Regions from separate parts of the Jeotgalicoccus sp. S0W5 genome, predicted to be linked through region 2. Evidence: riboswitches for the same ligand, from Rfam matches in the RefSeq annotation. Region 2 holds a riboswitch; each other region holds the start of a gene.
What was found. A riboswitch is a leader RNA that binds a small molecule or an ion and turns the genes downstream of it on or off. The one in region 2 is predicted to bind S-adenosylmethionine.

Region 1 (4,260 bases), on a different contig from region 2:
TGGGTAATACTGTGAAACTTGCAAGTGTTGCTGATCAATTAGGGTATACTCGGTTTTGGTTAGCAGAACACCATGGAATGAAAGGTTTATCCTCAAGTGCACCGGAGGTAACGCTCGGTGCAATCGGGATGATAACTAAAGAGATTAGACTAGGCAGCGGTGCAACACTGCTGCCTTATTATAAACCATTAAAAGTAGCTGAAACTTTTAATACACTGCTCGTACTTCATGGTGATCGGATTGACGTCGGTATCGGTCGTGCCCCGGGCGGAGATAACGTTGCCTCTGAAGCACTAAGTGATAATTATCTTGGGCATGTCTTTAAGATGCCAGACTTAGTCAGTGAATTAAAAGCATTGTTAATGAATAAGAGAGAAAACTTGAAGGTTATGCCAGATAGCCAGCATAAAGTCAAAATGTGGATGCTCGGTACCAGTGAAAAAAGTGCGATCTTTGCAAGAGACAATCAGTTGAATTACTGCTATGGGGAGTTTATGAGTGGTCAGTCAACAGGCGAAGTACTATCGACCTATAAAGCAGATAGCAATAAAGGGGAAATCATAGTTACGGTCAACGCTTTTTGTGGAGGAACGTATGAGGAAGCAGAAAGAATGGCGAGACCTTATTTGGTCAATCAAGCCTTAAAATCAACTGGGCGAGAATTTTCTGGCATACCTTCATTTGATGAAGTTTCAGCAATTGAATTGACCGAGGAAGAAGTAGCTGAGCTCAATAAGGTCCGTGACAATGTCATCATAGGAGATGCTGATTTTGTGCGGGATAAGTTGATGGCATATCAAAGAACTTACGGTGTTGATGAGTTAATGATAGTGACGATTACACATGATTTTACTGATAAGGTTAATAGTTATAAAAGAATTGCTGAAGTGATGTAAAATAATTAAGAAAAGCGTTGAACCTTATAGAGTTCAACGCTTTTTTTGTGATGTTGATGATAGCGGGTGGCCCGCTGTAGTGATCACAGAGAGCCGAAAAGTAAATAACGGCCCGCTGTGACCACGACAGAGAGCCGATAGCTATAGAGATATTATAAAACATTAATTTTCAAAGCGGCTTTTATCTTCTATGAAGTGAGTGGCGACCATGCATAAAGCGCCAAATACTAACATACCACCGGCAATGAAGGTAATCTCACGGTATGAAAATCCGTTAGTCAATAAAAGTGAACCGAGTGATGCACCGATTGAGTTTGAAAGGTTGAAAACTGAAGCGGCCAAAGTTCCGGCTAAAGCGGGTGCGGTAACGGCTGCAAAAATAATCTTAGAATTCAACATTGGAGAAATTCCGAATGTGCCTAAGCCAAATAGTCCAGCGGCAAGGTAGGAAAGATATGGAACTTCTAACATAAATGTTAAACCGAATAAGACGATGGCTAAGAACAGAATAACCAAAGTAACTGCGCCAGTTAGTTTTCCGGGTTGGATTCGCCCAGACGAAAAGTTGCCAATGACTGCAAAAGTACCAAACATTAGCATACTAAAAGTGACCCCAAAGTCTCCCATACCAGCAATGTCTCTTAACATAGGTTCTAAAAACGTATAAGCAGTAAATACACCTGAGTATCCAAAAATAATCGTAACCATTAACATGATGACATTCTTATCTTTTAATGCTGACAATTCACTAGAGATTTTCGGTGCTTCACCTGTCTTATAGTTTGGTGTAAATAATATTAGACCAAGTAAGTTGATTATGCCGAGGGTAACGATGATCCAAAAGACGATTCTCCAGTCTAACAAGGCACCAATGTATGAACCAAATGGTACACCGAGCATCACTGCGATGACGAGTCCACCATTCACTAGGGCAACCGCGCCGGTTTTCTTATTTGGTGGAGAAATTACCATCGCTAAACTCATCATGACACCGAAGAATGGCGCATGCATAGAAGCGGATAACAAACGCGATAATAGTAGTACTTCAAAATTTGGTGCGGTCGCGGCAACAATATTAGAAACTATAAATATAGAAATTAAAATTATTAAGAGTAATTTCGGAGCCAATCTCAACGTTAATAATCGAATCACCGGACCAAACACAGCAACACTGAGTGCATAAACACTTAGAAGTAAACCGGTTGTAGAGACTTCAACGTTTAAATCTGCAGCAAATTGTGTTAATAAACCGGTAACGACATACTCTGTCATGCCGACTGCAAAGGCACCGATCATAAAAATTGTAATGACAAGTTGTCTTGAAGCTTGATTCTTCATATTAACCTCCTTACTAAAAGCATAAGAGATATACTATTACACATTAAAAACAAAGTCTATATTATATATAAAGAAAGTGTTTTCACTTAGTGATTTATAAGTTATTTGACAGAATATTATGTCTAGTGCTAATATAATATTCAATTAAATAAATAAAATTCTTATCCAGAGAGGTGGAGGGAAAAGGCCCGTCGATACCTCAGCAGCGGACCCTTAGGGGTACTGTGCTAATTCCTTGAAGTTCTTGTAACTTAAAGATGAGAAGATGGACATGTAAAGCACTCCTCTTTTAAATCTTAAACAAGATAGAAGGGGATTTTATTTATTTAAAAACAATATTGAAAGAGGTTATTACATGTCAGCACCATTTAAAGCAGATCACGTCGGAAGTTTATTACGTCCTGTCAGAATACATCAAGCAAGAAAAGACTTTGAAGCAGGTAATATCAGTAAGGACGAATTATTTAAAATAGAAACAGAAGAAATTGAAAAAGTTGTGGATAAGCAAATTGAAGTCGGACTCAAGGCTGTTACGGATGGCGAGTTCCGCCGACGTTTTTGGCACACTGACTTTATGGAACATGTTGGTGGCTTTGAAGGCTATATCCCTGAAGAAGGTTACTCATTCAATGGCATGAAGACAGAAGCCTATAATATCCGAAACATCGGTAAGATTTCTTTCGATAAAAACCATCCACACGTGAAAGAGTTTATCCTGTTTAAGGAAATCGTTGGAGACAGAGCTGTTCCAAAACAAATGATTCCTTCACCTAACCAATTTTTCAACTATGGTGTACGTAATAAGGAAATCTATCCGGATATTGAAGAATATGCAGATGACATTATTGCAGCTTACCAGGATGCCATCTTGGCCTTCTATGATGTCGGTTGTCGATACTTACAGTTAGATGATGTTTATATTGCAAGACTAAATACTGAAGAAGAACCGTATCAAGAGAGTGGTTATAACCGCGAACAACTTATAGATCTTGCTCTAAGAGTTGTAAATGGCGCCCTAGAAGTGAAACCAGAAGATATGGTAATTACTACTCACTTATGTCGAGGAAACTACCGTTCAACTTGGGCATTTGAAGGATCATACGCCAAGATTGCACCTGTCTTATTTGCTAAAGAAAATGTTGATGGTTTCTTTTTAGAGTATGACGATGATCGTTCAGGCGATTTTGAGCCTCTAAAAGAAATTCCTGATGGTGGCCCGGCTGTTGTGCTCGGTTTACTGACTTCAAAAAGTGGTGATTTAGAAGATAAAGAAGTGATCAAAGCGCGTATTGAAGAAGCGACCAATTATGTGCCTAAAGAACAAATTCGTTTGAGTCCACAATGTGGATTCTCTTCAACACACCACGGAAATGTTTTAACTGAGGAAGAACAGTGGGAAAAATTACGTTACGTCATTGCACTTGCTGACGAATTATTATAAGGAAACTGCCACTCATGGTACAATCATGAGTGGTTTTATATATTTAAAGGAGTATCGTTATGGCGAAATATTATGCAGTGCGTAAAGGACATCAAACAGGCATCTTCACTAATTGGCCGGACTGTCAAAAAGCAGTTAAAGGTTATAGTGGGGCAGAATTCAAATCATTTAAAACAAGACAAGAAGCTGAGAATTATATAGATAATTTAAAAAATGAAATAGTAGATATTCCTAAAGGTGCCCTTGTGACTTATGTGGATGGTAGTTATGACAAAAGAAGTGAAAAGGCAGGCTTTGGTGCGGTGTTTATAGTGGACGATCGTGTGATTCACCAAGCGAGTGAACCGACTGAGGTCGACCCTGAAGTCAATCTTTGGAACGTAACAGCAGAAATAGCAGGTATTCTCTATGCAGTAGAGTGGGCGATTCAACATGACTATAGTGATATATATGTGCACTACGATTATGCAGGATTAGAAAAATGGTATAATGAAGAGTGGAGAGCGAAGAATTCTGTCACTCAAAATTATGTTAAAACGATGCACGAATATAGTAAGAAGATTAATATTCATTTCTATAAGGTGG
Region 2 (4,260 bases):
TCAATTTACAAAATTTAAGATCACAGGCTCTGTTCTAAAATTGCATCTGCAATTTCATCTAAGTCTTTAACCGTGTATTGGAATCTGCCATGGAAAACATATTTCAAGAAGAATGCTTCTAGGTCTTCTTGGCCGACAATTACACGGATTGATGGATCTTCTGAGTAGTTTGTAATTGAATAGTTACCATTATCTTTAGGATTAAAATATATAATCGGTACGATATCGTATTGTAATTTCAACTTGTTTTTAAGCTTCTCTGCAGTAATCTTCGTCTCATCGATGACACCATTATAATGATTAACAGATACGTTTTTCTGATCTGCCTTTTCGAAGATTAATGTTTGTTCTCGTTTCTTATCTAGATCGAGTAAGTCGAAGAATGATTCTACATAAGGCACTGTTTCAAATTGTGCTTCATTCACACCATGTAAAATGTGTCCACTCCAATACTTAGAATCAATCAAGTAGATACCTGTACGTGTTAAAACTAAATGGTCGATTTTACGTGTATTCGTATAATTTCGTGAAGGTAGGAATACATTAGATAAGATAATCATATCGGATTCGCGGATTTTCTCATCTTTGACCAACTTATCTTTTAACTGAATCAAAGCTAAGTCTGTTAAATATTCACCTTTGTCTACTGAGAACTGATGTAAACTTGATAATTTGTTATCGAGTAAAGTCGTATCATTATAATACTTCTCATTTAAATTCGATAATTCTTTTTTGTGCTCAAGTCTTTCTGCTTCATGTTCACTTTCGTACTTCTGTACTAAAGATTCTTTTTCCTTAGCGTGATTGTTTTCAACAACTTTCACTTGATTGCGATGTTTAAAGTAATAAACTAAAAACCAGATTACTACTATAAGAAGAACGACAGCAATCGCAATAAAAATGGGATTAGTAAAGATTTCCGTGTTCATAACATTCCTACTTTCCAACAGTGCTCACCTAGCGATTTCTTAATAATTCTTTAAGCGCATCGACCTTATCTAATCTTTCCCAAGGTAAGTCAATGTCCGAACGCCCAAAATGGCCATAGCTTGCAGTCTGTTTATAAATTGGCTTTCTTAAGTTTAACATATCTATTATTCCATCTGGTGACAAATCAAACAGCGCTCTAATGACTTCAACAATTTTATTTTCATCATATTGTCCCGTTTTAAATGTATCAACAGAGATAGATACTGGTTGAGATACACCAATTGCATATGCTAATTGGATTTCACACTTATCAGCAATACCACTCGCTACAATATTTTTAGCAATATAACGGGCTGCGTAAGCTGCTGAACGGTCCACTTTTGTTGGATCCTTTCCAGAGAATGCACCACCACCATGACGTGCATATCCGCCGTAAGTATCCACTATAATTTTACGACCCGTTAAGCCAGCATCCCCTTGTGGGCCACCGATTACAAAACGACCTGTTGGATTGATGAAGTATTTAGTTTCATCATCTAAAAGATGTTCAGGTACAACTGCTTTAATCACATGCTCTAATAAATCATCATATATTTCAGAAGCAGGTATGTTCTCATGATGTTGGGTTGAGATAACAATCGTATCTACACGGAGCGGCTGACCCGCTTCATCATATTCAACTGTCACTTGGGACTTACCGTCTGGTCTTAAGTAAGAAATCGTCTTATCTTTTCTTACTTCTGTTAGACGTCTTGAAATTTTGTGAGCAAGTGCAATTGGTAAAGGCATAAACTCTTTCGTTTCGTTCGTTGCAAATCCGAACATTAGACCTTGGTCACCTGCACCAGTTGAAACCCCTTGTGATTCTCTCGTTTCAAAAGCATTGTTAACACCAACCGCGATATCTTCTGACTGTTCATCAATACCAGTTAATACTGACATCGTCTTATAATCAAAACCATACTTAGCATCCACGTAGCCTATTTCCTTAACAGTTTCACGAACTGTCTTAGGAATATCTACATAAGTCTCAGTACTGATTTCCCCTACAATTAAAGCAAGTCCTGTATTAACTACAGTTTCACATGCCACTCTCGCATATGGGTCACCTTCTAAAATCGCATCCAAAATCGCATCAGAAATCTGATCTGCAATTTTGTCTGGGTGTCCCTCTGTGACTGACTCTGATGTAAATAACTTTCTTTCTGACATTAAAATTCTCCTTTATAGCTAAATTAGCTATCTCCTAAAGCAAAAAATAAAGCCTTATTCTCCACATAAACATAGAGAAAAAGGCTCGCCCTTTTCCCTTATCGCTCAGAATTACTCTGCATTCTTTAGCACCTTTCTTGAAAAGGAGGTTGCTCTGGCTTCACAGGGTTTGATCCCTCCACCACCTCTTGATAAGAGATAACTTAGCTATATATTACAATATTGATATGTGATAATCAAGATTTAGACCAAATCAAACTAATATAATAAGTTAAATTTATTTCTTAAATTAGAAATGTGCATCATTACTTATAGATGTACTCTTATTATAGTGTTATCGTAAAAAGTAATGTGTTATACTAATTTCTAAATAATGCGTTTTAATTCAAATATTTTTGGAGGCGAATCATGGTTAATCACAAGAGTTTAATCGAGGACTTAGTCGCTAAATCCTCAACACACAAACAACTATCAAACAGTGAACTAGTAGAGGCTTCTTTACGACGTGGTGAAGCTACATTAACAAACACTGGTGCCCTGCGTGCTCAAACTGGTGAATATACAGGCCGTAGCCCTAAAGATCGTTTTGTCGTAAAAGATAGCGTATCTGAAAATAAAGTCGATTGGGGAGAAGTTAACCAACCGATTTCTGAAGAAATATTCGACAATTTGTTTGAAAAAGTGACTACATACTTAAATGAAAAAGAAGAGTTATTTGTTTTTAATGGCTATGCTGGTGCTGATCCTCAGACTCAACTAAAACTACAAGTTGTTAATGAATTTAGTTGGCACAACATGTTTGCTAAAACTATGTTTATTCGTCCTGAGACTAAGGAAGAAGCATTAGCAATCGACGCTGAATTTACAATTGTCTCTGCACCAACTTTTAAAGCAGATCCTGCTGTAGATGGTACAAAATCAGAAGTATTTGTACTCGTTTCCTTAGAGAAGAAAATTATTCTTATTGGTGGTACTGAGTACGGTGGAGAAATGAAGAAATCCATCTTCTCTATCATGAACTTCTTATTACCTGAACAAGGTGTAATGAGTATGCACTGTAGTGCAAATGTCGGTGAGAACAAGGACGTTGCACTATTCTTCGGTCTATCTGGTACAGGTAAGACGACGCTCTCTGCAGATCCTGAACGTGATTTAATCGGTGATGATGAGCACGGCTGGAATGAAGATGGTGTATTCAATATTGAAGGTGGTTGCTATGCTAAAACAATCAACCTATCAAAAGAAAAAGAGCCCGAAATTTTTGAAGCAATCAAATTTGGCTCTGTTTTAGAAAATGTTGTTATTGATGAAGAAGGTAATCCGGATTATGATGATGATGCATTAACTGAAAACACACGTGCCGCTTACCCACTTAACCATATCGATAACGCACGTATTCCATCAGTTGCAGGTCACCCGAAAACAATTGTCTTCCTAACTGCAGACGCATTTGGTGTATTACCACCTATCTCTAAGTTATCTAAAGACCAAGCAATGTATCACTTCTTGAGTGGATTTACATCGAAACTTGCAGGTACAGAACGTGGTGTCACGTCTCCACAACCAGTATTCTCAACAGGTTTCGGTTCACCGTTCCTACCATTACATGCAACAGTCTATGCAAATATGCTAGGTGACTTAATTGATAAGCATGATGTTAACGTCTACCTGGTTAACACAGGATGGACTGGCGGAGAGTACGGCGTTGGTAAACGTATGGATCTCAAACACACTCGTTCTATGGTTAGACGTGCAATCAGCGGTGAATTAGAACTTGGTGAATTTGTTAAAGATGATGTCTTCGGATTATCTATCCCTACTGCTGTCACAGGTGTTCCTGAAGAAATTTTAGCGCCTGCTAATACTTGGGAATCAAAAGATGCTTATAATGAAAAAGCAGAAGCACTTAAAGATCAATTCATTGAGAACTTCAAAAAATTCGGTGAAGAATCTGCAGAAATTGCAGCTAAAGGCGGATTTTAAACAATAATTAGATACAAAACGGACCCAACAATTATTCTTTGTTGGGTCCGTTTATTTTACTGACAACCATGTTCTCTTACTTCATTATATAGATGAAGAATACATTCATCTTTTAACAATTCGCTTTTATCTTCA
Region 3 (4,260 bases), 460 kb from region 2:
AGCGTCTTCACCATTAATCACTATTTGATTTCTAAAATATTCGTTCATATTCTCTAATGACAAAGCATCTTCTAGCTTCATATCACTCGCAAGTGCAAAGTTCCCAGGCACTAGAGACAGACCAATCTGATCGACACTTCTAGGAAGTTGACCAGCATCTTGGAAGATAAATTCTAAGTTTTTCTTGTTATCAATAATGTCTGCTTCTTCAATAGCAAACATATCAGCATCTTCACTAATAGTTATGAGGCCAGCATCTTGTAAAGTTAAGAAACCTCGTGAAGCATTAACAGGGTCTAAAGGCAGAGCCACTTCACTTCCCGAAGTAATACTTTCTATACTGTCGAATGTTCCACTGTATAGCCCCATGGGCGCCGTAGGTACTTGAATGATATTCTTTAATTCAGTATTATTTTCTTCATTATAACTATCCATAAAGAGAACATTTTGGAAGAGGTTCGCGTCAATATCACCATTGGCTAGAGCATTATTGGGTTGAATATAGTCACTGTACTCAATAACTTCAACTGAATAACCTGAATCTTCCAGTACTGGTTTTAAAGCATAGGTTGCCATATCAGCAAATGGTCCACTAGATGCACCAATAGTAATCACTTCACCTTCATCCTCATGGAGTAAAACTGTTGTTAGAACGATGACAAAAAGTGTACCAATTAAAAATGTTATAATACCTCTCATTACTTATCCTCCGCTCTGTTTGCAAGTCGGTCGCCGACCCACTGAACAATTTGTACGATAATGATTAAGACAACCACTGTCACAATCATCGTTAATGTGTCATAACGGTAATAACCGTAGCGTATGGCTAGGTCACCTACACCACCACCACCGACAACGCCTGCAGTCGCTGAGAAAGCAATAATTGAAATAATTGTTAGCGTAATCGCTTGGGTAATACTCTTTTTCGCTTCTGGTAACAAAACATCCGTAACGATTAAGAAAATTGAAGCGCCACCAGCAATACACGCTTCAATCACTCCGTCCTTAACACCGTTGAAACTAGATTCAACGAGTCGGGCAAATAGTGGTACTGCAGCTATTGATAAGGCCACACTTGCAAATACTGGCCCATGTGAATCATTGACTAACCAAGTTGCAAAAGGCATTATCGCAACGATTAAGATAATGAAAGGGAATGACCGTATAATATTCATCACCCATCCAAGAACACTGTTTAAAGATTTAATTCTAAAAAGGAGTGGATGCTGTGTAATATATAAAAGGATACCAAGTGGTAAGCCTAATAACACTGCAAAAAATATTGAAATAGAAACCATTTGTACGGTCTCAAGTAATGCTTTATATAAAATTGGCCATAACTGACTGAAACTATCCAATGTAACCCACCCTTTCTATGCCGTTCGTCTGGTCAATATGACTTTTCAGTCTATTAATTTCTTCTTCTTTACCAGTCACTTGGAACATTAAAAAACCAAGTGGTTGATCCTTAATGTATTCAATACGTCCATTTAAGATGCTTATGTTTAAATCAAAATTACGGTAGAGTTTGTTGAGATAATTTTCCTCTGCATTTTCACTGAGAAACTGTATTGTAATCACTTGATTCTCACGCGTTGCCTTAAACTGATTAGGGACTTCAAAATTATAAATTTCTTGAACAAAGTCTTTAGTAATTTCATGCTTAGGATGACTAAAGACATCGTAAGTATGACCCATTTCTAAAATTTCGCCTTTAGACATTACACCGACCCGGTCTGCAATCTCTTTGATGACTTCCATTTCATGAGTAATAACGATAATCGTAATACCTAAATCCTTATTGATTCGATTCAATAATTTAAGAATACTCTTAGTCGTGTCTGGATCTAAGGCACTTGTTGCTTCATCACAAAGCAAAATGTCAGGATCATTTGCAAGTGCACGAGCAATACCGACTCTTTGCTTTTGCCCTCCACTTAAATTTGATGATTTAATTTCAGCCTTGTCTCCAAGACCAACCAGTTCCAATAGTTCTTTGATACGGGCTGTTCTGTTCTTTTTATCAAATTTTGAAGCTTTTAAGACAAACTCAATATTTTCATAAACGGTCTTAGATTCAATGAGGTTAAACTGCTGAAATATCATGCCAATTTTCTGTCGTTTCTGTCTGAGTTCATGCTTAGTGAGCTTTGTTAAATCTTCACCAGCAACTGTTACAGAACCCGTTGTTGGTTGTTCTAATAAGTTGATTAGTCTAACAAGAGTAGATTTACCTGCACCTGAATATCCGATTAAACCAAAAATCTCACCTGATTTAATTTCTAATGATGTTTCTTTTAATGCTTCAACCTTACGACCTTTTAATTGATAGGTTTTTGAAACGCTCTCCAATTTTATGCTCATGATCTACCTCCTCTTTAAAATAAAAAAACCATTCATCATGTAGACAAATGGCGATGTTTGATTATCTTCCAAGCCGATGCCTGCAGGATTTAGCACAGTACTTAAATAAGCCCGCTGCTGAGACTTCATAGGGCCCGACCCTCCATCTCTCTTGATAATTTCATATTCAATTTAGAGTAATACTATATGATTTAATTCTAAAAGTCAATATAAGGCGACTCATTACTTTGACCGAGATAAGCAAATCTCGAATGACAACCTGCACAGACATACCGCTTCTCATAGCCCTTCATACGTTTAGTAAATTTATAATTACAGTGCATACATTGATAATGATGTAAAATGCCTTTGTATCTATAGGTTCTTGTTAATGAAATGTTGAGCTTCTTGAGTGTATTCTTAAAATAATCATCTTGATCTCGGTAAGGTTTGTTTAGTCGATATAGACAAAAATGCACACATTCATGGTGTAGGACATCAAGAATTACGTGCCTCGGATTATTGTCAATAAAGGTTTTCGACATGACAATCTCTTCGTTAATAACCCTGTTGTGTCTCGTCTTAATTACAAAAGCGCCAAGCTTTGCAGTCATTCTATTTGAGATTCTTAGTGAAATATTAAAATCCACATTAAAATGCTTCTTAGAGAATGCTACTGCATATTCTAATAATTCTTTTTCGTCCACCTTACTCACCACTACTTATAAATAGTCATAAAAAAAGAGAGACTCGAAGTCTCCCTAACAGATAAATAATATAATATGATATCTAGGCCAAAGGCACTATCAAAGAACGATTGAGCTAATAATATGAAGTATAGCTATAAATTAATAGGTCGTTCTGTTATGTATTTCTTAATATATTTTCATTATATTTTAATCTTTGGGTTATTTCAAGCCTTAATGTGAAATAATTATGTTTGTAATATCTTTGTAATATAAGCTCAAATATTTCAAATAATAGCCCATAAACAGTATTATAACGCAGTTTGATAAGATTACAATGACAGTTATTTCAATATTTCGCTTGAATAATGTGTAAATCTACAGTAATTATTTTACTGCTTGTTTCAGTAAAATCTTTAATCTCTTGCTGACTTACGTGCCAACCGAGCGGGGTCATCTTTATTAAATCTTTTAAAGCGACGCTAGCCAGTTCAACTTCATATGTTATTCTCTCTTCGGAAATAACATCTACTTTATTTCTCATTAATTCCAAGGTATCCGTATTCTCATATTCTTGACTATCACCAGCTAAAGTTTCTCTAATTTCTTTTAAGTACTTGCTACCCGGAATAACTTTGATCAGTATGCCGTTCGGCTTTAAAATACGTTGAAATTCTTCATAATTCGCAGGAGATAAGTAGCTTAAGATTACATCTATACTACTCTCTTTAAACGGTGTACGACTTAAATCTCCGACCACCCAGTTTTCATGACTATAGTTTTTACTCGCGAGTAAAACACCATCTTTTGAGATATCTAATCCAATACCATGAGTGTTATCTTTATCAACTAGTTTTATAATTGAACGTAAATGTGAACCTTCACCAGAACCTGCATCAAAAATAAGGCGGTTTTCATTTGGAAGTGCATTAATTATATCAGCAACTTTTTGATGAATTATTTTGTAAAGATTATGAACTGATATAATATTATACCTCGCATCAAATAAGTCTTGATCATACATCGAAGATACTTGTTTTTGCAGCATATTGACGTAGCCTTGTTTTGCTAAGTCATAACTATGACGTTTTACACACACTAAACGATTTGAATCGACGACATTTAAATCAGCACTACAAATCGGACACTGTAGATTCGATTCTAATTTCTGAAAACCAAGCGCTGCAATTTCTCTCTTTTTCATTAATTCACCTACTTTATTTCAATTACA

Region 1: another riboswitch for S-adenosylmethionine. It lies ahead of EYB29_RS09345 (5-methyltetrahydropteroyltriglutamate--homocysteine S-methyltransferase); the one in region 2 lies ahead of metK (methionine adenosyltransferase).
Region 3: another riboswitch for S-adenosylmethionine. It lies ahead of EYB29_RS03465 (methionine ABC transporter ATP-binding protein); the one in region 2 lies ahead of metK (methionine adenosyltransferase).

Annotation. Positions count from the first base shown of each region.
Region 1 covers NZ_SIRQ01000013.1:15,607-19,866, reverse strand. The annotation lists gene EYB29_RS09355 (MsnO8 family LLM class oxidoreductase) at 1-896, shown strand, start outside; gene EYB29_RS09350 (MFS transporter) at 1,059-2,234, opposite strand; SAM riboswitch class I at 2,393-2,498, shown strand; gene EYB29_RS09345 (5-methyltetrahydropteroyltriglutamate--homocysteine S-methyltransferase) at 2,590-3,675, shown strand; gene EYB29_RS11620 (ribonuclease H1 domain-containing protein) at 3,735-4,260, shown strand, end outside.
Region 2 covers NZ_SIRQ01000003.1:689,050-693,309, forward strand. The annotation lists gene EYB29_RS05785 (nuclease-related domain-containing protein) at 21-929, opposite strand; gene metK (methionine adenosyltransferase) at 958-2,142, opposite strand; SAM riboswitch class I at 2,238-2,340, opposite strand; gene pckA (phosphoenolpyruvate carboxykinase (ATP)) at 2,551-4,125, shown strand; gene ytkD (RNA deprotection pyrophosphohydrolase) at 4,182-4,260, opposite strand, start outside.
Region 3 covers NZ_SIRQ01000003.1:231,761-236,020, reverse strand. The annotation lists gene EYB29_RS03475 (MetQ/NlpA family ABC transporter substrate-binding protein) at 1-699, opposite strand, end outside; gene EYB29_RS03470 (methionine ABC transporter permease) at 699-1,298, opposite strand; gene EYB29_RS03465 (methionine ABC transporter ATP-binding protein) at 1,351-2,364, opposite strand; SAM riboswitch class I at 2,423-2,525, opposite strand; gene EYB29_RS03460 (SprT-like domain-containing protein) at 2,562-3,050, opposite strand; gene EYB29_RS03455 (putative RNA methyltransferase) at 3,379-4,233, opposite strand.